DNA from 3 places in the Kitasatospora sp. NPDC033851 genome. Region 3 is predicted to be linked to each of the others. Evidence: riboswitches for the same ligand, from Rfam matches in the RefSeq annotation. Region 3 holds a riboswitch; each other region holds the start of a gene.
What was found. A riboswitch is a leader RNA that binds a small molecule or an ion and turns the genes downstream of it on or off. The one in region 3 is predicted to bind S-adenosylmethionine.

Region 1 (6,072 bases), on a different contig from region 3:
CAGCAGCGCGACGCCACCACCGGCGACGATGCCCTCCTCGACGGCGGCCTTGGCGTTGCGGACGGCGTCCTCGATGCGGTGCTTGCGCTCCTTGAGCTCCACCTCGGTGGCCGCGCCGGCCTTGATGACGGCCACGCCGCCGGCCAGCTTGGCGAGGCGCTCCTGGAGCTTCTCGCGGTCGTAGTCCGAGTCGCTGTTCTCGATCTCGGCGCGGATCTGGTTCACGCGGCCCGCGACCTGCTCGCTGTCGCCGCCACCGTCGACGATGGTGGTCTCGTCCTTGGTGATGACCACCTTGCGGGCGGTGCCCAGCAGGTCGATGCCGGCGTTCTCCAGCTTGAGGCCGACCTCCTCGGAGATCACGGTGCCACCGGTGAGGATGGCGATGTCGCCGAGCATGGCCTTGCGGCGGTCGCCGAAGCCCGGGGCCTTGACGGCGACGGACTTGAAGGTGCCGCGGATCTTGTTCACGACCAGGGTCGACAGGGCCTCGCCCTCGACGTCCTCGGCGATGATGACGAGCGGCTTGCCGCTCTGCATGACCTTCTCCAGCAGCGGGAGCAGGTCCTTGACCGAGCCGATCTTGGAGTTGGCGATGAGGATGTACGGGTCCTCGAACGTCGCCTCCATGCGCTCCAGGTCGGTGGCGAAGTAGGCGGAGATGTAGCCCTTGTCGAAGCGCATGCCCTCGGTGAGCTCGAGCTCCAGACCGAAGGTGTTGCTCTCCTCGACGGTGATGACGCCTTCCTTGCCGACCTTGTCCATGGCCTCGGCGATGAGCTCGCCGATCTGGGTGTCGGCGGCCGAGATGGAGGCGGTGGAGGCGATCTGCTCCTTGGTCTCCACGTCCTTGGCCTGGGCCAGCAGCTGGTCGGAGACGGCGGCGACGGCCTTCTCGATACCGCGCTTCAGGGCCATCGGGTTGGCGCCGGCGGCGACGTTGCGCAGACCCTCGCGGACGAGCGCCTGGGCGAGCACGGTGGCGGTGGTGGTGCCGTCACCCGCGACGTCGTCCGTCTTCTTGGCGACCTCCTTGACGAGCTCCGCACCGATCTTCTCGTACGGGTCCTCGAGCTCGATCTCCTTGGCGATGGAGACACCGTCGTTGGTGATCGTGGGGGCGCCCCACTTCTTCTCCAGCACGACGTTGCGGCCCTTGGGGCCGAGCGTGACCTTCACGGCGTCGGCGAGCTGGTTCATGCCACGCTCAAGGCCGCGGCGAGCTTCCTCATCAAAGGCGATGATCTTGGCCATCAGAAGTGGTCCTCCGGGACACGGTCGACTGCTCGGACCAAGGGGTGCCCGCGACGGACGGCCCTGGTGTGCGGGGGTCTTTTCCCCTACCGCTCCCGGGGGCCTCACCGACCCGGTCCGCTGTCACTCTCACACTGTGAGTGCTAACGCCAATGATTAGCACTCACGGTGGTCGAGTGCAAGCCCAATCGGCAACCCGCGAGCCGCCGCCGTGGACGCCCGGGGACGCCGACGGGCCCGTGCGACGCGTGTCGCACGGGCCCGTCGAGAAGCGAGTGGTCACCAGCCGTAGGGCCGCGCCGAGCTCCTGGGGTCGGAAGGGGTCAGACCGCGGCGCGGACCATGTCCGCCTGCGGGCCCTTCTGTCCCTGAGAGATCTCGAACTCGACCCGCTGGCCCTCCTCGAGGGTGCGGTAGCCGTCCATCTGGATCGCGCTGTAGTGGACGAAGACGTCCGCACCACCGTCGACCGCGATGAAGCCGTAGCCCTTCTCCGCGTTGAACCACTTGACGGTGCCCTGAGCCATTCCGAACTCCCCTAGTGCTGTGCTGGCCCTTCACGTGCCCGCAGGTCGCGGGCCCGGATTGGTTTGAAGGCCGGCCCGGGGAACCCCCCCTGGGCGCAGCCGTGCACGCCGCAACCCTCCGCACGGGACGCCCAACGGCCTCCGGTGAGCGGGTGATTGCGTCGACCGCCGCTGAATGTATCCGGACCGACGCCCTCTGCAACAGGGTCAGCCGCCGGTAATTCCGCTGAAGCGTCAAGGGACAGCACGGGCTGAATCGGGAAGATCTCGGCATTTAACGCCGGACATAGCGGACGAATTACCCAAATGCCCGCGGCAATTCTGACATCCGCCTGACATGTTTCACGAGCCGGTCTCACCGGCCGGACGCCGCCCCGGCGGAACACCGCGGGTGGCCGCAAGGGAACCCCTGTTCCCAGCCGAGCGACACTCTACTCCGACTCGACTCGAAAATATTCCAGCCGGAATGCAACCGGCCGCCCGCGCATACGGAAAGCGGAATTCCGTACGGGCGGGCGGCCGAATAGCCGGCGTCACGGCTCAGCAGCCGCCGGCCACCGCTGGGATGATCGAGACGCTGGCGCCGTCCTTGATCTCGGTCGCCAGGCCCTCGGCGAAGCGCACGTCGTCGTCGTTCACGTAGACGTTGACGAAACGGCGCAGCTTGCCGGCGTCGTCCAGGATGCGGGCGGAGATGCCCGCGTGGTTCTGCTCCAGGTCGGCGATGACCTCGGCCAGGGTGACGCCCTCGGCGGTCACCTCGGCGGCGCCGCCGGTGTAGGTGCGCAGGATGGTGGGGATGCGGACGTTGGCGCTCATGGCTCTCCTTGCGGGTGGGGCCTCACGGGGGCGGAGGTGGTTCAGGCGGACACGAGGCCGGCGGCGCGGAAGGAGTCCAGCGTCGGGCGGATGACGGCGGTCATCCCGGCGTCGGAGACGGCGTCCAGGGTCTTCAGGCCGTCGCCGGTGTTGATCGCGACGGTCTCCTTGGCCGGATCCAGCCGTCCGGTCTCGACCAGCTTCTTCAGCACGCCGACGGTCACCCCGCCCGCGGTCTCGGCGAAGATTCCCTCGGTCCGCGCCAGCAGCCGGATCGCCGCCACGACCTCGGCGTCCGTGACGTCCTCCACCGCCCCGCCCGTCCGGCGGGCGATGTCCAGCACGTACGGGCCGTCGGCCGGGTTGCCGATCGCCAGCGACTTGGCGATGGTGTCCGGCTTGACCGGCTTGATCACGTCCCGGCCGGCCTTGAAGGCGGCCGACACCGGCGAGCAGCCCTCCGCCTGGGCGCCGAAGATCCGGTACGGCCGGTCCTCGACCAGGCCGAGCTTGATCAGCTCCTGCAGCCCCTTGTCGATCTTCGTCAGCTGCGATCCCGAGGCGATCGGGATCACGATCTGCTCCGGCAGCCGCCAGCCGAGCTGCTCGCAGATCTCGTACGCCAGCGTCTTGGAGCCCTCGCCGTAGTACGGCCGCAGGTTGACGTTGACGAAGCCCCAGCCCTCGCCGGCCGGGTCGCCGATCAGCTCCGAGCAGAAGCGGTTCACGTCGTCGTAGTTGCCCTCGATGCCGACCAGCTCGCCGCCGTACACCCCGGCCATGACGACCTTGCCCTGCTCCAGGTCGTGCGGGATGAACACGCAGGACCGGAACCCGGCCCGGGCGGCCGCCGCGCCCACCGCGCCGGCCAGGTTGCCGGTGGAGGAGCAGGACAGCGTCGTGTAGCCGAACGCCCGCGCGGCCTCGATGGCGCAGGCCACCACGCGGTCCTTGAAGGAGTGGGTCGGGTTCCCGGAGTCGTCCTTGATGTGCAGCTGGGCGGTGAAGCCGAGCTCCCGGCCCAGGTTGTCCGCCTTCACCAGCGGGGTCCAGCCCGGGTTCAGGTTGGGCTTGGAAGCCACGTCGGCCGGCACCGGCAGCAGCGGCGCGTAGCGCCAGACGGAGGCCGGACCGGCCTCGATCCGCTTGCGCAGCTCCTCGGCGCCCTCGCTGCCGAATTCGTAGGCGATCTCCAGCGGGCCGAAGCACTCCAGGCACGCGAAGTCGGGACCGAGCGGGAATCGGGTGCCGCACTCCCGGCAGGACAGCGCGACGGCGGGGCCGAGGTCCACGGAAACAGGTGCGACAGTGTCGATAGCCATGATGGCGAGGCCTCTCTCCTCATCTTCCCCGCGGCGCGGACGCGCCACAGGCCGGAATTGGCACCTGTCCCGCCGGGGCCTGTCGAGAACAGCCGCGCGAGAAGGTTGCCGGGACGTCAACGGGCCGTTCCCTCAGTCCCTCTGGATGAGCTTGTGAAATTGTGGTGGTACTCAGCGGCGACCCCGGCGTGCGAAGGTCCGGCCGCTGTACGAAGACTGTATCCGAAGGCGTCAATCCTGAACGGGACCGTCCGCCACGCGAGATGAGCCGTCCCACCCCACCCGCCGAGGAGACTTCCGTGCCCGCCGAACCGACTCCCGAGCTGCTTCCGCAGGCGGCGTCCTGGCTGCGCCGCCGCTCCTGGAGCGCGGCCGACCGGCCGGTGCGCACCCTCCTCGCGGCCAAGGAACGCACCGGGCGCACGGTCAGCGTCGTCCTCCCCGCCCTGGACGAGGAGGCCACCGTCGGCGACATCGTCCGCACCGTCCGCCGCGAGCTGATGGAACGCCTCCCGCTCGTCGACGAACTCGTCGTGGTCGACTCCGGCTCCTCCGACGCCACCGCCGCCGTCGCCGCCGAGGCCGGCGCCCGGGTCGAGCACCGCGACGCCATCCTGCCCCGGCTGCCCGCCGCCGCCGGCAAGGGCGAGGTGCTCTGGCGCTCGCTGCTGGTCACCCGCGGCGACATCGTCTGCTTCGTGGACGCCGACCTGCGCGAGTTCGATCCGGCCTTCGTCTCCGGCATCGTCGGCCCCCTGCTGACCGACGAGTCCATCCAACTGGTCAAGGCCATGTACGACCGTCCTCTCGAGACGGAATCCGGTGCCGTCGTCCCGGCCGGCGGCGGCCGCGTCACCGAACTCGTCGCCCGCCCCCTGCTCAACCTCCACTGGCCGGAACTCGCCGGTTTCGTCCAGCCCCTCGGCGGCGAGTACGCGGCCCGCCGCTCACTGCTCGAACGACTGCCCTTCCCCACCGGTTACGGCGTCGAACTCGGCCTGCTGGTCGACGCGTTGGAGCTGGTCGGCCTGGACGCCCTGGCCCAGGTGGACGTCGGCGTCCGGCACCACCGCCACCAGGACGGCCAGGCCCTCGGCCGGATGGCCGCCACCATCTACCGCACCGCCCTCGAACGCCTCGACCGCGCCCACCGGCTCAAGGCCTCCGCCGACCTCCTCCTCCCGCAGCTCACCCAGTTCACCCGCGACCCGCAGACCCGCGCCTTCACCGCCCACACCCACCCGGTGACCGCCCTGGAGCGCCCCCCGATGCACACCGTCCCCGAATACGCGATCCGCCACTGACCGAGGGCGGCCCCGGGTGAACTGAGGACGGGCCCCGGGTTTGCCGCGCCTGACCCACGGCAACATGCCAACCATGGGCGATCTCACGACCGAACGTTCGAGTGCGACCGGCACCGCCCCCGTCCTGGTGGCATCCAACCGGGGACCGGTGTCGTTCAGCACCGCCGACGACGGCACGCTGACCCTGCGGCGCGGCGGCGGGGGCCTGGTCTCCGGCCTCTCCGCGATCGACGACCCGAACGCGGTCTGGGTCTGCGCCGCCCTGGGGGAGGCGGACCGCAGAGCCGCCGAGCAAGCCCCCCGCGGCCGCCTCGACCTGGCCGGCCACGACGTCGGCGGGCAGGCCGTCCGGATGCTGGCCATCGACCCCGAGACCTTCGCCCGCGCCTACAACGGCGTCGCCAACTCCACCCTCTGGTTCGTCCACCACCTGCTCTACGCGACCCCCACCGCGCCCTCCTTCGACGCCGCCTTCCGCACCGAATGGGCCGCCTACCGGGCCTACAACGCCGCCTTCGCCGAGGCCCTGGCCGCCGAAGCCGCCCCGAACGCCGCGGTCCTGGTCCAGGACTACCACCTCTCCCTCACCCCGGCCCTGCTCCGCGCAGCCCGCCCCGACCTGCGGATCGGCCACTTCTCGCACACCCCCTGGGCCCCACCCGAGTACTACCGGCTGCTCCCCGACGACGTCGCCCGCGCCGTCCTCACCGGCATCCTGGGCGCCGACCGGGCCGGCTTCCTCACCGAGCGCTGGGCCCGCGCCTTCGCCGCCTGCTGCGCGGACCTCCTCGATGCCACCGTCGACCACGAGGCACTCACCGTCACCCTCGACGGCCGCACCACCCG
Region 2 (6,072 bases), on a different contig from region 3:
CGCCGAGCAGGTCGGTCCGTTCGGAGACCTGCGGCCAGCCGTTGAACCACACGTCGTCGATCGCGAGGTTCAGCGCGGCGCGGTCCTGCAGGAGGCGGACGACGCCCTCGATGTGGTCGCCGTCCACATGGGTCACGACCAGGACGTCCAGGTGGCGGCTGCGGGCCGGCAGTGCCTTCACCCGGGCGAAGACCGCCGGGTAGACGGGGCTCGGGCCGCCGTCGACCAGCATGCGGTGGACGTCCGTTCCGCTGCCGGGCCATTCGACCCACAGTGCGTCGCCGTGTGCGGCGGGCAGCATCTCGATGGTGATCACGATCCGCCTCCCGGTGCGCCTTGCGGTGCGGCTTCCGGTGTGCCACCACCCCCACCACCATCCCCACCACCCCCACCCCCACCTCCACCCCCACCACCGACCGCTGCCGGCCCGTCGTCGGTCACTGGCGGTCGGTTGCCGACCAGCCAGCGGGCGTCGCCGAAGGCCACGACTGCCATGGCCAGCGTGCAACCCCGGAGGAGCAGCTGCCGCCGGATGTCGCGCACCAACTCGCCGATGGTCAGGTCCTCGCGGGTGTTCCCGGCGAGCATCACGCCGGCGATGCCCGCCATCACCGCCGCCTGGCGACCGAGGGTCGGTACCAGCGTCCCCACCACGACCGGGGCGCTCTTCTCCAGGAACCTCGCTGCCACGTTCTGCCAACTGACGTCCTCCTGGGCGGTGTTGCAGCCGAGCAGCATGACGACCGGGCCGACCTCGTGATCGTGCAGGTCGGAGACGATGTCCCGGCGGTCGATCAGGAGCGACGGCAGTTTGCTCGCCCGGCCGATCTCCAGGACCGGGGTCGCCCCCTGGTCGTGTCCGTGGTGGGGAACGGCCAGCAGCAGCGGGGGACCTTCGGTCTTGACCACCTGCCGCCAGCGTTTCCAGCTGTCGGCCGTGTGCAGGGCGTCGGGTCCGAACGAGTCCAGCAGGGTGCCGACCGCGTGGTCCCGGTCCGCCTTGCGGACGATCCTGCTCGCCGCGAAGAGCGCGCCGTCGACCGGGCGCAGCGTGCTGCGGGTGCCCTGCGGGGCCTGTTCGACCACGCTGCGGTCGAGCTGGGCGCGCTCCACCCGGCGCTCGATCACCATGCGCAGGCCCCAGAAGCCGAGCGGGCAGATGGTCCTGCGGCTGAGGAGGCCGGAGCGGTCCGGGCGGCGGCAGGAGCAGATCCCGGTTTCGAGGGCGTGCTGCCAGCCGTCGCAGAGCTTGGCGGTGTCGGCGGGATACCCGTAGTCGTAGACGAACTCCAGCGGCCAGAGTTCGGCCGTCTCGGCCGACACCAGCTGGAGCGACGCGGCGTCCTTCAAACCGCCGCACCCCTGCTGCTCCAACTGCTGGTAGAGGGAGCTGCCCTGCTGGGCGAGGCCGCGGAGCAGGCCGACCGGTGCGGGTGAGCCGGGGCCGGGGCCGGCGCCGGTGGCGGCGGCGTCCTCGTTCACGGACTGGTTGAGCAGGCCCCGGATTCCGGCCCGGAACCGGTCGAGATCCGGGATCCGCACCGGGCCGTTCTCGCCGGTGCCGACCACCAGGACCTCGTCGCTCACGATCCGGATCGTCGCCGAGCGGGCGTCGGTTGCCGTGCTGTCGGCCGCGTCGCCCGCGCCCGCGCCCGCGCCGGTGTCGGTGTCGTCGTGCCGACTCGGCGGTTCGGCGAGCGAGTCGTACGCTTCGCCGTTGATCGCGATCTCCCGCCCGTCCACGGGGTCGTCGGACGCCGCGACCGGGCCGCTGATCACCAGCCGCTGCAGCTGGCGCTTGCGGTAGTAGACGCGCGCGGTGCACCGGATCTCCCGCTCCTGGGCGCCGACCGTCACCGGGAAGACGGCCTCGCTGGAGGCGCCCCGCCGGGGCAGGAAGACCTCCACGGGCTCGTGGAGGAGTGCCTGGTCCCGCTCCTCGTCGAAGGCGACCGTGAGGCGCGCCGCCCCGCCCCGGAACTCCAGGCCCTGCTCGGGGAACGCGGACGCCATCTGGTGCCACTCGGCGCTGTGCGGACCCACCCGGAGGTGGATCTCGTTCACCGCGCCGGCGTGGAAGGCGTGCAGGAGCCGGTTGCCCGTCTGCTGGTCGCTGACGAGTGCCTGGAGGTAGCGGTCGTTGGTCACGCCGGGCGCCGCTCCGGCCTGGCGGACCTCCCGGACGGCGTCGGCCACGACCCCGCCGAGTCGCATCCCGTTGAACCGGACGCCTGCGGCCGCGCGGCGGATCCGGTCGGTGAGGGCCGCGAGCGGCGGCCGCCGGTCGGAGAGACGGAGGTCGTCCGCCGCTTGCCCGCCGAGGCCACCGGCGTACGGCTCGGCCGAGCCACCGGCCGGCAGCTCGGCCGGCTCGACCGGGGGTGGCGGCACCGCGGGGGCCGGGGGTGGCTCGACCGCGGCCGCCAGGCCCTCGGCCACCGCGTGGTGCTCGGCGAGCCCGGGGTGGGCCACCGTCAGCCAGGAGCCGGCGCGGCCGGCTGCCTCGTCCAGGGCGAGGTTCTCGGAGAGATGGCGGACGAACCGGTCGAGCCAGTCGACCGCGCCGGTCGCCGAGAGGTCCGCGACGACCCAGCCGGAGGCGTCGAGCCTGCGCGCGGCCGCGTCGAGTTGGGCCAGCTGGTGCGGGTCGGGCGGCTGTGGGGCGCACCAGGCCAGGCAGACGGCGCTGAGGCCGCCGCCGGCCGTCAGCGCGTCGAGCTCGGCGGCGCCGGAGACGGCCAGCACGTCGCAGTCCCCGTCCTGCTCGCCGAGGGTGTACACGTCGATGACCGGAGCTACCTCCGCGTCGTGGTCCAGCACGGCGAACAGGCCCTCGGCGGCCTCCGTCGTGACGGCGCAGAGGCGCAGCGGCCACTGCCAGCGGGGCTCCGGCTCCAGGGTGTCGTCCGCGATGAAGACCGCGCCGACCGCGGGACGGGCCTCGGCCAGGCGCGTCGCCAGCGCGTGCCGGCTCCGGTGGGGCACCCCGTACAGCGTGAGTCGCACCGGTCCGGCCGCGCTGCCCGCGGCCTCGAACCAGCTGTAGCCCAGTTTCACCTGCAGCCGGCTGTCCTCCGCGAGCCGCGACAGGAGGTCGGGGGACCAGTGCCACTGCCACGGTTGCGCGGAGTCCGGCAGGTCGCCTGGGTCGACGAAGTCGTCGTAGCCCCGCGATCCCGCCCCGGCCGCGACCGGCGGGTCCAGCACACCCGCGACGGCGAGGGCCTCCGGGGCGATGGAGCGGATCTCGTTCAGCTGTGTCATGGGAGACCTCTGGAGTGTCTCCGGGGGGAGGTCGGCCACCGCTCAGGCCGGAACTCCCGACTCCTCCACTCTCCCACGAATCGGGCCCACCGGGGGGCCCACCGGGGAAGGCCCGGCCGGCGGGCCGCCCGCCGCTGCCTGCGCGTGAGGGGTGGAGGTTTGACGTGCTGCCCGGGGAGTCTTGTATGGTTCTTCGCGAATCATCCAGAGGGGTGGAGGGACCGGCCCTACGAAGCCCCGGCAACTCCCCGGTCGACCGGCGTCCGAAGTACGCGCCGTGCCGTCCGGGATCAGTGCCAACTCCGGCCTGTCGCCACTGTGGCGCGGGAAAGATGAGGAGACACGGTGCTCTCTGTGCTGTCCTTCGCCCGGGCGCTTCCCGCCCCGGCCCTTTCGCGTACCCGTCTCGTGCCCGGCGCAGGCAATCGGCCGACTTCCTCTCCGGCCTGTCCTCGCTGACCACCCCCGCTCCCCGCCCGGAGCCTCCGTGAGCAGCGCCGACCCGCCGCTCACGGGATTTGAGACGGAGTACCCATTCCATGGACAACACGAGCGGCGTCGGTGTGCTCGACAAGGTCACCTCGATCCTCGCCACCCTGGAGGCCGGTCCCGCCACCCTGGCCGGACTCGTCGCCGCCACCGGCCTGGCGCGGCCCACCGCCCACCGGATCGCCGTGGCACTCGAACACCACCGCCTGGTCACCAGGGACATGCAGGGCCGCTTCATCCTCGGCCCGCGCGTCTCCGAGCTGTCGGCGGCCGCCGGCGAGGACCGCCTGCTGGCCGCCGCCGGCTCGGTCCTGACCCACCTGCGCGACGTCACCGGCGAGAGCGCCCAGCTCTACCGCAGACAGGGCGAGGTCCGGATCTGCGTGGCCGCCGCCGAGCGGCTCTCCGGCCTGCGCGACACCGTTCCGGTGGGCATCACCCTCCCCATGAAGGTCGGCTCCGCCGCCCAGGTCCTGCTCGCCTGGGAGGAACCCGAACGCCTCCACCGCGGCCTGCAGGGCGCCCGCTTCACCGCCACCGCCCTCAGCGGCGTACGGCGCCGCGGCTGGGCCCAGTCCATCGGCGAACGTGAACTCGGGGTCGCCTCCGTGTCCGCGCCCGTCCGCGGCCCGTCCAACCGGGTCGTCGCCGCGGTCTCGGTCTCCGGCCCGATCGAACGGCTCACCCGCCACCCCGGTGCCCAGCTCTCCCAGGCCGTCACCGAGGCGGCGCACCGCCTCACCGAAGCGCTACGCCACTCCTGACCGGGTTCGTCGGCCGCTCCTCCTCGCCCCGCTCCTCCCCGTCCCTCCCGCCGCCTCTCCCGCCGTCCGGCTCACGCCCGAGGCTGCAGGACGGGGAGGGAGGGGCGGGGGATCCGGCTGATCACCGAGCCGATCAGGGTGCCGATCGACACCCCGAACACCGCCGACACGGCCGCCAGCACCGGCTGCGCGCCGTTGCCGACCTCGATCTGCGCGGTGTTCAACAGGCCGAAGGAGCCCGGCACCACGATCCAGAACGCCGGAAGGTAGAGCACCTGCCAGAGCGGACCGCCCGGCACCCAGTGCACCAGGGTGGCCGCGACCGCGGCGGAGACCGCCCCGGCCAGGCCGCCGATCGCCGCGCCGTGCACCGATCCCACCACCACCTGGACGGTGACGCTGACCGCGATCACCGCGACGATCCACGGGATCGCCGAGGGCGGCGTGTTGACGTTGACCACCACCCCGGCCACGGCGATCGCCAGACCCAGCCCGATCACCCACCAACTCGGCTTGGCCACCTGCACATTGGCCAGCGCCGTGGCCGGCATGCCGATCGCGCTCGCGGCCGCCGCCACCCCGGCGAGGAACAGCGCCAGCTGCACCGCGCCGGACACCAGCCGGGCCGTACCCGCGCTGGCCGCACCCGCGGCGATCTCCGACAACCCGGTGACCAGCAGCCCGCCCGGCAGCAGGATCGCCAGCGTGGCCACGATCGTCCGCAACGAGCCGTCCAGTAGAGAGGCCCGCGCCAGCGACAGGACCAGCAGCGCGACCAGGAACCCGGCCGTGACGGGCAGCAGCGGCCGCAGGTACGGCAACCGCCGTGCGAGCACGGTCAGCCCCGCCACGACCAACGATCCGAGCCCGGCCGCCAGCACGTTCGCCGCGACCGGCTGCAGGAAGAGGCAGACCCCCACCCCGACCGGCAGCGCCCCGAGGTCCGCCACCCACGCCGGCCAGCGGGCCGGCGCCCGCCGGATCCCGTCCAGCTCGGCGAGCGCCCGGGGCCCGTCGAGCTCACCCGCGCGCAGCCGGTGCACCAGATGGAGGACGGCGGCCGTCTGCTCGAACCGCAGCGCGGCGCCGACCGGCTGGAACCGGGTGGCCTCGTCCGCGCCCAGGGCGACGAACAGCCCGTTGGTCAGGGCCGCGACCCGCGCCTGCGGAGCCCCCAGCGCCCGCCCCAGCCCGCGGAGCTCCTCCTCGACCTCATGGACGGGCAGACCGCCGCCCAACAGGGCCTCACCCAGTTCGAGCAGCAGACGCAGGAGCGGGTCGGGCGGGGCGCCGGCGCCCTGGACCGATGGAGACTTGCTAGACATGGCAGGTATCGTCCCATCCCGCCCGGTTCGGTCCGCCTGTGCCCCGGTCTGTTCGCTTCCCCGGCGATCACCGCCCGGCCGGGCGCGCGCCGACCCCGGCGGACTCCCGCGCCTCGGCCACCACGTGCACCTCGTGGACGGCGTTCCGGTCCCCGGTGAGCGGCTGGACCCGCCCGGCGGAGTCGGTGGCCCGGCAGCGGACGCGGTGCGGGCCCGGGGCGAGGTCGCAC
Region 3 (6,072 bases):
AGGCCGTGGAAGCCGGTGGTCAGGTAGAACACCGTGCCGTACGGGTCGGAGGACAGCGACAGGCCGTCCTTCTTGACCAGCTCGGTGTACTCGAAGACCTGGCCGCCGATGAAGACCGCGCCCATCATGAACGTGATGATGAACCACATGCGGAGCTTCTTCACGTCACCGCGCTCGGCGGCGAACACGCCGAGCTGGCAGGTGAGTGAGGAGAGCACCAGGACGGTGGTGTTGACCGAGGAGAACGGCACGTTGAGGGCGTGAGCCTTCTCGGTCCAGAACTCGGCTCCCTTGACGGAGCGGAGCGTGAAGTACATCGCGAAGAGGGCCGCGAAGAACATCAACTCGGAACTGAGCCAGACGATCGTTCCGACGCTGACCATGTTCGGCCGGTTGACCGATCCGTGCGCGTGCCCGGTTTCTACTGCTGTTGCTGTCGCCACGACGGACATTATGTCGGTCCCTTATTCCGTCTTCACGCCGGGGGGTGTCCCTCGGAGTGTCCGGTGCGTGCGGTATGCCCGCTTGGGGGGCGACGGGGTGCCCGGATGGGGGCTGAGCAGCGGCGTGTCCCTTTTCTGACGGTTCCTCGGGGCAGCCTACGACCCCGTTGCCCGGCGCGTCGCCGCACGGTCGGAGTAGCCGCGGGAGGTAGGGGGGAGAGGCCGGGGTCGGCCGTACGGGTGGACTGGGCGGGCCCGGGTGACGGGCCGTCCTCCAGGCGGGTGAGACCAGGGCGCGGCGCCTTGAGCAGGAACGTGCGCGAGGGGCCCTCGGCGGAGGGTGATCGGGAGTAGCATCCGGATCAGGCGAACGTGGTCCGGATCACACTTGAGGGAGCAGGGTCCATGGCGTACACGACCGATGAGACGCTCACCGTCCTCGTCTACAGCGACGATCGCAACACCCGCGAGCAGGTGCTGACGGCGCTCGGCCGCCGGCCTGCCGAGGATCTTCCCGAGCTGTCCTACCTGGAGTGCGCGACCACCCCCGCGGTGCTCAAGGCACTGGAGAAGGGCGGCGTGGACCTCTGCGTGCTGGACGGCGAGGCGGTCCCGGCCGGCGGGCTGGGGCTCGGGCGCCAGTTGAAGGACGAGATCTACGGCTGCCCGCCGGTGCTGGTGCTGATCGGCCGGCCGCAGGACTCCTGGCTCGCCGCCTGGAGCCGGGCCGATGCCGCGATCTCCCGACCGGTGGACCCGGTGGCGCTGGCCGAGGCGGTCGCCACCCTGCTGCGGGCACGGCTGGCGAAGCGGGCTCCGGCCGGCCGCTGAGCGGCGGTGTCTCAGTACTAGAGAAGACAGGGCCGTAGGCGCCCCGCCGCTGGATAGGCTGGCTCCCAACCGTACGGACGTCCCCCGGAGCGGGGGAACCGACAACAGCTGGAGTCAGCCATGGTGAACGTGAACCCTGCGAACGGCGGTAGCGACCCCGCGCAGGTGGTCCGCTCCTGGCCGGACATCCTGGCGGCGCTGTTGCGGGGGGAGGACCTCGACCGCTCGTCCACCGCGTGGGCGATGGACCGGATCATGAGCGGCGAGGCGTCCCCCGCCCAGGTGGCCGGCTTCATGATCGCGCTGCGGGCCAAGGGCGAGACGGTCGACGAGGTCACCGGTCTGGTGGACGCGATGTACGCGCACGCCGAACCGCTGGAGATCCCCGGCCCGGCGGTGGACATCGTCGGCACCGGCGGCGACCGGGCGAAGACCGTCAACATCTCCACGATGTCGGCGATCGTCGCGGCGGCCGCCGGCGCCAAGGTGGTCAAGCACGGCAACCGGGCCGCCTCCTCGTCCACCGGGTCCTCGGACGTGCTGGCGAAGCTCGGCGTGGCGCTGGACCTTTCCGCCCGGCGGGTCGCCCAGGTCGCCGAGGAGGTCGGACTCACCTTCTGCTTCGCGGCGAAGTTCCACCCCTCGATGCGGCACGCCGCCACCGCCCGGCGCGACCTCGGGGTGCCGACGGCCTTCAACATCCTCGGCCCGCTGACCAACCCGGCCAAGGTCACCTCCCACGCCATCGGCTGCTTCGACACCCGGCTGGCCGGGCTGATCGCCGGCGTGCTCGCCCGGCGCGGCTCGACGGCGCTGGTCTTCCGCGGCGACGACGGGCTGGACGAGCTGACCATCACCACCACCTCGCGGGTGTGGGTGGTGCGCGACGGGGTGGTCACCGAGACCTCCTTCGACCCGCGGGAGGTCGGCATCGAACTGGTCGGCATCGAGACGCTGCGCGGCGGGGACCCCGCCTACAACGCCGAGGTCGCGCGCCGGCTGCTGGCGGGCGAGCGCGGGCCGGTGCGGGACGCCGTCCTGCTGAACACGGCGGCGGCGCTGGTCGCGCTCGACCTGGGCGACGCGCCGCTGGCGGAGCAGCTCGCGGCGGGCATGGCGCGGGCGGCGGAGGCCATCGACTCGGGCGCCGCGCAGGACCTGCTGCGGCGCTGGTCGGAGGCCACCAGCCGGAGCTGAAGCGGTAGTTGGGAGCCCGCGCCGGTACGCCGGCGCGGGCTCCCCGGCTGTCCGGATGGTGGATGCCCGTTTGACCACCCGCTGGACCCGACCTAGAGTCTTCGGCAGGTCATGAGTGACAGCGCCAAAGCCCCAGCTTGCTGTCCGGCAACCCTCCGTCCGTGGCGGGGTGCCCTGGGTGAGGACCGGGTCGCCACGGCAAACCGTCCGTGCGGCAAGCGCGGACGCCCGACGATTTGGCACTCCCGGGGTCCCACACCCCCGAAGGAGTGCATCCTCATGTCTCTCTCCACCGAAATCGCCACCGAGATCGGCACCCCCCTCGCGGTCCTCGGCGCCGACGTCCAGGTCCCGCTCGCCAGCGGTGACAAGGTCGGCTACGCGGCGCTCGACTACGCGGCCAGCGCGCCGGCGCTGCAGCGGGTGTGGGACGACGTCGCCGCCTACGCGCCGTACTACGGCAGCGTGCACCGCGGGGCCGGGTACCTCTCGCAGCTGTCCACCGACCTCTTCGAGCAGAGCCGCCGCACCGTCGCCGAGTTCCTCGACCTGCGCGAGGGCGACCAGGTGGTCTTCACCCGGGCCACCACCGACTCGCTCAACCTGCTCGCCGGCGCCGTTCCGGCCGGCACCCGGGTGTTCGCCTTCGAGACCGAGCACCACGCCTCGCTGCTGCCCTGGGCGCACGCCGGACTGGGCGTCACCTACCTGCGCGCGCCGCGCTCGCGGGCCGAGGCGGTGGCCGCCCTGGACGCCGCGCTCACCGAGGCGCCCGAGGGGCCCAAGCTGCTCTGCGTCACCGGCGCCTCCAACGTGACCGGCGAGCTGTGGCCGGTCGCCGAGCTGACCGAGACCGCGCACCGGCACGGCGCCCGGGTGGTGCTGGACGCCGCCCAGCTGGCCCCGCACCACCGGGTCTCGGTGCGCGAGCTGGACGTCGACTGGATCGCCTTCTCCGGCCACAAGATCTACGCGCCGTTCGGCGCCGGGGTGCTGGCCGGCCGGGCGGACTGGCTGGACGCGGCCGAGCCGTACCTGGCCGGCGGCGGAGCGACCCGCACGGTGGCCCGGGAGACGGACGGCTCGGTGGCCGTGCAGTGGCACACCGGCCCGGCCCGGCACGAGGCCGGTTCGCCGAACGTCATCGGCGCCTACGCGATCGCCTCGGCCTGCCGGGCGCTGAGCGAGGCCGGCTTCGACGCGCTGGAGGCCCGCGAGCGGCAGCTGGTCGACCGGCTGACCGCGGGGCTGGCGCGGATCCCCCAGGTCAAGGTGCTGAACCTGTTCGGCGCCGGCTCCGCCCGGGTGGGCGTGCTGTCCTTCGTCGTCCGGGGCTGGAACAGCTCGCACTTCTCGGCCGCGCTGTCCGCCGAGTACGGCATCGGGGTGCGCGACGGCCTGTTCTGCGCCCACCCGCTGGTGCGGACCCTGCTCGGTGACGAGGACACCCCGCCGTCGGAGTGCGGTGCGCCGGAGCCCTCGCTGCCGGGCGAGCGCAGCCTGAACGCGATCCGGGTGAGTTTCGGCGCCGGGACGCCGGACGAGCACATCGACCGCTTCCTGACCGCCGTTCGGGAGCTGGTCACGGACGGCGCGGCCTGGAACTACCGCAACGAGGGCGGGCGTTGCGTCGTGGACACCCGCCGGGAGGGCTGAGGCCCCGGCCCCGCTACTCGTCCAGGCCGAGGGCGAAGGCGGCTTCCAGGTCGTGCTGGGAGTAGGTGCGGAAGGCGATCTGGGTCTCGGTGTGGGCCACGCCCGGGACCTTGTTGAGCCGGCCCGGGATGACCTCGGCCAGGTCGTCGTGGCGGCGCACCCGGACCATCGCCACCAGGTCGTATCCGCCGGTCACCGAGTAGACCTCGCTGACGCCCTCGATGGCGGCGATGGCCTCGGCGATCTCCGGGATGCGGTCGACACTGGTCTTGATCAGGACGATGGCGGTGATCACTGTTCGGGCTCCTTTGTGGGGTGCCGCCAGCGTATCGGGCGTCAGCCGGGTCGTCGCGAGGGGTGGCGAACCACCGTGCAGGTGTAGAGGAAGCCGGCCGAGAAGCCGATCACGTGGACCAGGTAGGCCACCCCCGGGCCCGCCGAATGCACCGACCACCACTGCAGGGCGAACCAGAGGCCGAGCACCAGCCAGGCCGGGAAGCGCAGCGGCAGGAAGAACAACAGCGGGACGAGGGTGGTCACCCGGGCGCGCGGGTGCAGGCGCAGATAGGCGCCCAGGACGGCCGAGATCGCGCCGGACGCTCCGATGAGCACCCGGGTGGAATCCGGCGCGTGCGCCTCGGCGAGCGCGAAGCCGTACGTGGCCAGGCTGCCGGCCGCCAGGTAGAAGACGGCGTACCGGGCCCGGCCCAGCCGCCGTTCGACGGCCGGGCCGAAGACGTGGAGGAAGAGCAGGTTGCCCAGCAGGTGCAGCCAGCCGGCGTGCAGGAAGAGGCCGGTGAGGGCGGACAGCGCCGGGTGCTTGCCCGGGGTCGGGGCGGCCGGGCAGCCGGGGACCGGGTCGGGGGCCTCCGTCAACTGCGCGGCGGTCAGCGGCCGCCCGGTCAGCAGTTCGGCCGGGACGGCGCCCCAGCGCTGCTCGTACCGCTGCTCCGCGCAGACCCGGGCCTGGCCGGTGCCGTACAGCGGATTGAGTCCGGCGGCCGGGCCGAGCAGGAAGACCAGGGTGTTGACCGCGATCAGGGCGTAGGTGACCGCCGGGGCGGCCGCCTCCGGCCGGCCGCCCCGCTCGGCGGTGTGGTCGGGGGCCGCGAGCGCCATGCGGCCAAGCATCCCTCCGGGCGCCGCAGGTGACACGGCGGTTTACGGCAGGTGGACTAGCCCCGCTATTCCGCTGACCGGTGGTCGCGATGGTTGCCCCAGGCAATAGGCTTGGGGCGGGCAATCCCGCCTCCCGCCGCCGATGCCGGGGCTCCGGGGGGAGCGCCTGGCCCACGCAGGGACCACCCGAGAGGACCCCCCGATGACCGTCCCCGCCCTGACCGCCGAGACGCGCTGGCGCTGCACGCTGTGCGGCAACCTCACCCGGTTCGATGTCACCCGCAGCGCGCGGGTCACCGAGTTCCTGCACTTCGACCTGGCCGGCGACTCCAAGGTCGAGGAGACCGAGGTGCTGAGCGAGACCATCGAGTCGGTGCGCTGCCGCTGGTGCAACGCCGTGGACCAGGTCGAGCTGGTGGCCCGCCCGGGTGCCGAGGGCGCGGAGGCCCCGACCGAGCAGGGCTGATCCCCGCCGGTGTGGTGGGCGGTGCGCCGCGCGCCCGTCCGCCGCACGGGACAATACAGACAAGACGCACGGAGCGTGACGACAGGGGGCGGTCGCGGCCGTACCCCGCCGGAAACAGGATCGGAGCCGAGGACGTGGTGGACGCAGCGAAGGAGCCCGGCGAAGCGCAGGGGCTTCGGCCCGCTGCGCAGGAGCAGGTGCCGGACGCCGGGACGGGACCGGCGGAGAGCGCTGCGCCCGACACCCCAGACACCCCAGACACTCCAGACACCCCTGACACCTCTGAGTCCCCTGAGCCCTCCGAGTCCGCTGAGCCCGGGTCGGAGCACGTCGCCGAGAAGCTGGACCGGCCGCTGCCCG

Region 1: it holds a riboswitch for S-adenosylmethionine, as region 3 does, so the genes downstream of both, thrC (threonine synthase) here and ACZ51D_RS27240 (aminotransferase class V-fold PLP-dependent enzyme) in region 3, are expected to answer to the same signal.
Region 2: it holds a riboswitch for S-adenosylmethionine, as region 3 does, so the genes downstream of both, ACZ51D_RS22515 (IclR family transcriptional regulator) here and ACZ51D_RS27240 (aminotransferase class V-fold PLP-dependent enzyme) in region 3, are expected to answer to the same signal.

What each region holds. Positions count from the first base shown of each region.
Region 1 covers NZ_JBVIRL010000061.1:938-7,009, forward strand. The annotation lists gene groL (chaperonin GroEL) at 1-1,254, opposite strand, end outside; gene ACZ51D_RS42425 (cold-shock protein) at 1,578-1,781, opposite strand; gene ACZ51D_RS42430 (MoaD/ThiS family protein) at 2,322-2,600, opposite strand; gene thrC (threonine synthase) at 2,642-3,922, opposite strand; SAM riboswitch class I at 3,939-4,074, opposite strand; gene ACZ51D_RS42440 (glucosyl-3-phosphoglycerate synthase) at 4,246-5,226, shown strand; gene ACZ51D_RS42445 (alpha,alpha-trehalose-phosphate synthase (UDP-forming)) at 5,300-6,072, shown strand, end outside.
Region 2 covers NZ_JBVIRL010000011.1:223,499-229,570, forward strand. The annotation lists gene ACZ51D_RS22505 (ComEC/Rec2 family competence protein) at 1-316, opposite strand, end outside; gene ACZ51D_RS22510 (hypothetical protein) at 313-3,264, opposite strand; SAM riboswitch class I at 3,462-3,603, shown strand; gene ACZ51D_RS22515 (IclR family transcriptional regulator) at 3,804-4,517, shown strand; gene ACZ51D_RS22520 (threonine/serine exporter family protein) at 4,589-5,842, opposite strand; gene ACZ51D_RS22525 (molybdopterin-dependent oxidoreductase) at 5,910-6,072, opposite strand, start outside.
Region 3 covers NZ_JBVIRL010000016.1:49,305-55,376, forward strand. The annotation lists gene ctaE (aa3-type cytochrome oxidase subunit III) at 1-452, opposite strand, end outside; gene ACZ51D_RS27230 (response regulator) at 849-1,274, shown strand; gene trpD (anthranilate phosphoribosyltransferase) at 1,395-2,471, shown strand; SAM riboswitch class IV at 2,579-2,698, shown strand; gene ACZ51D_RS27240 (aminotransferase class V-fold PLP-dependent enzyme) at 2,751-4,127, shown strand; gene ACZ51D_RS27245 (Lrp/AsnC ligand binding domain-containing protein) at 4,141-4,422, opposite strand; gene ACZ51D_RS27250 (rhomboid family intramembrane serine protease) at 4,464-5,246, opposite strand; gene ACZ51D_RS27255 (hypothetical protein) at 5,449-5,712, shown strand; gene ACZ51D_RS27260 (NYN domain-containing protein) at 6,054-6,072, shown strand, end outside.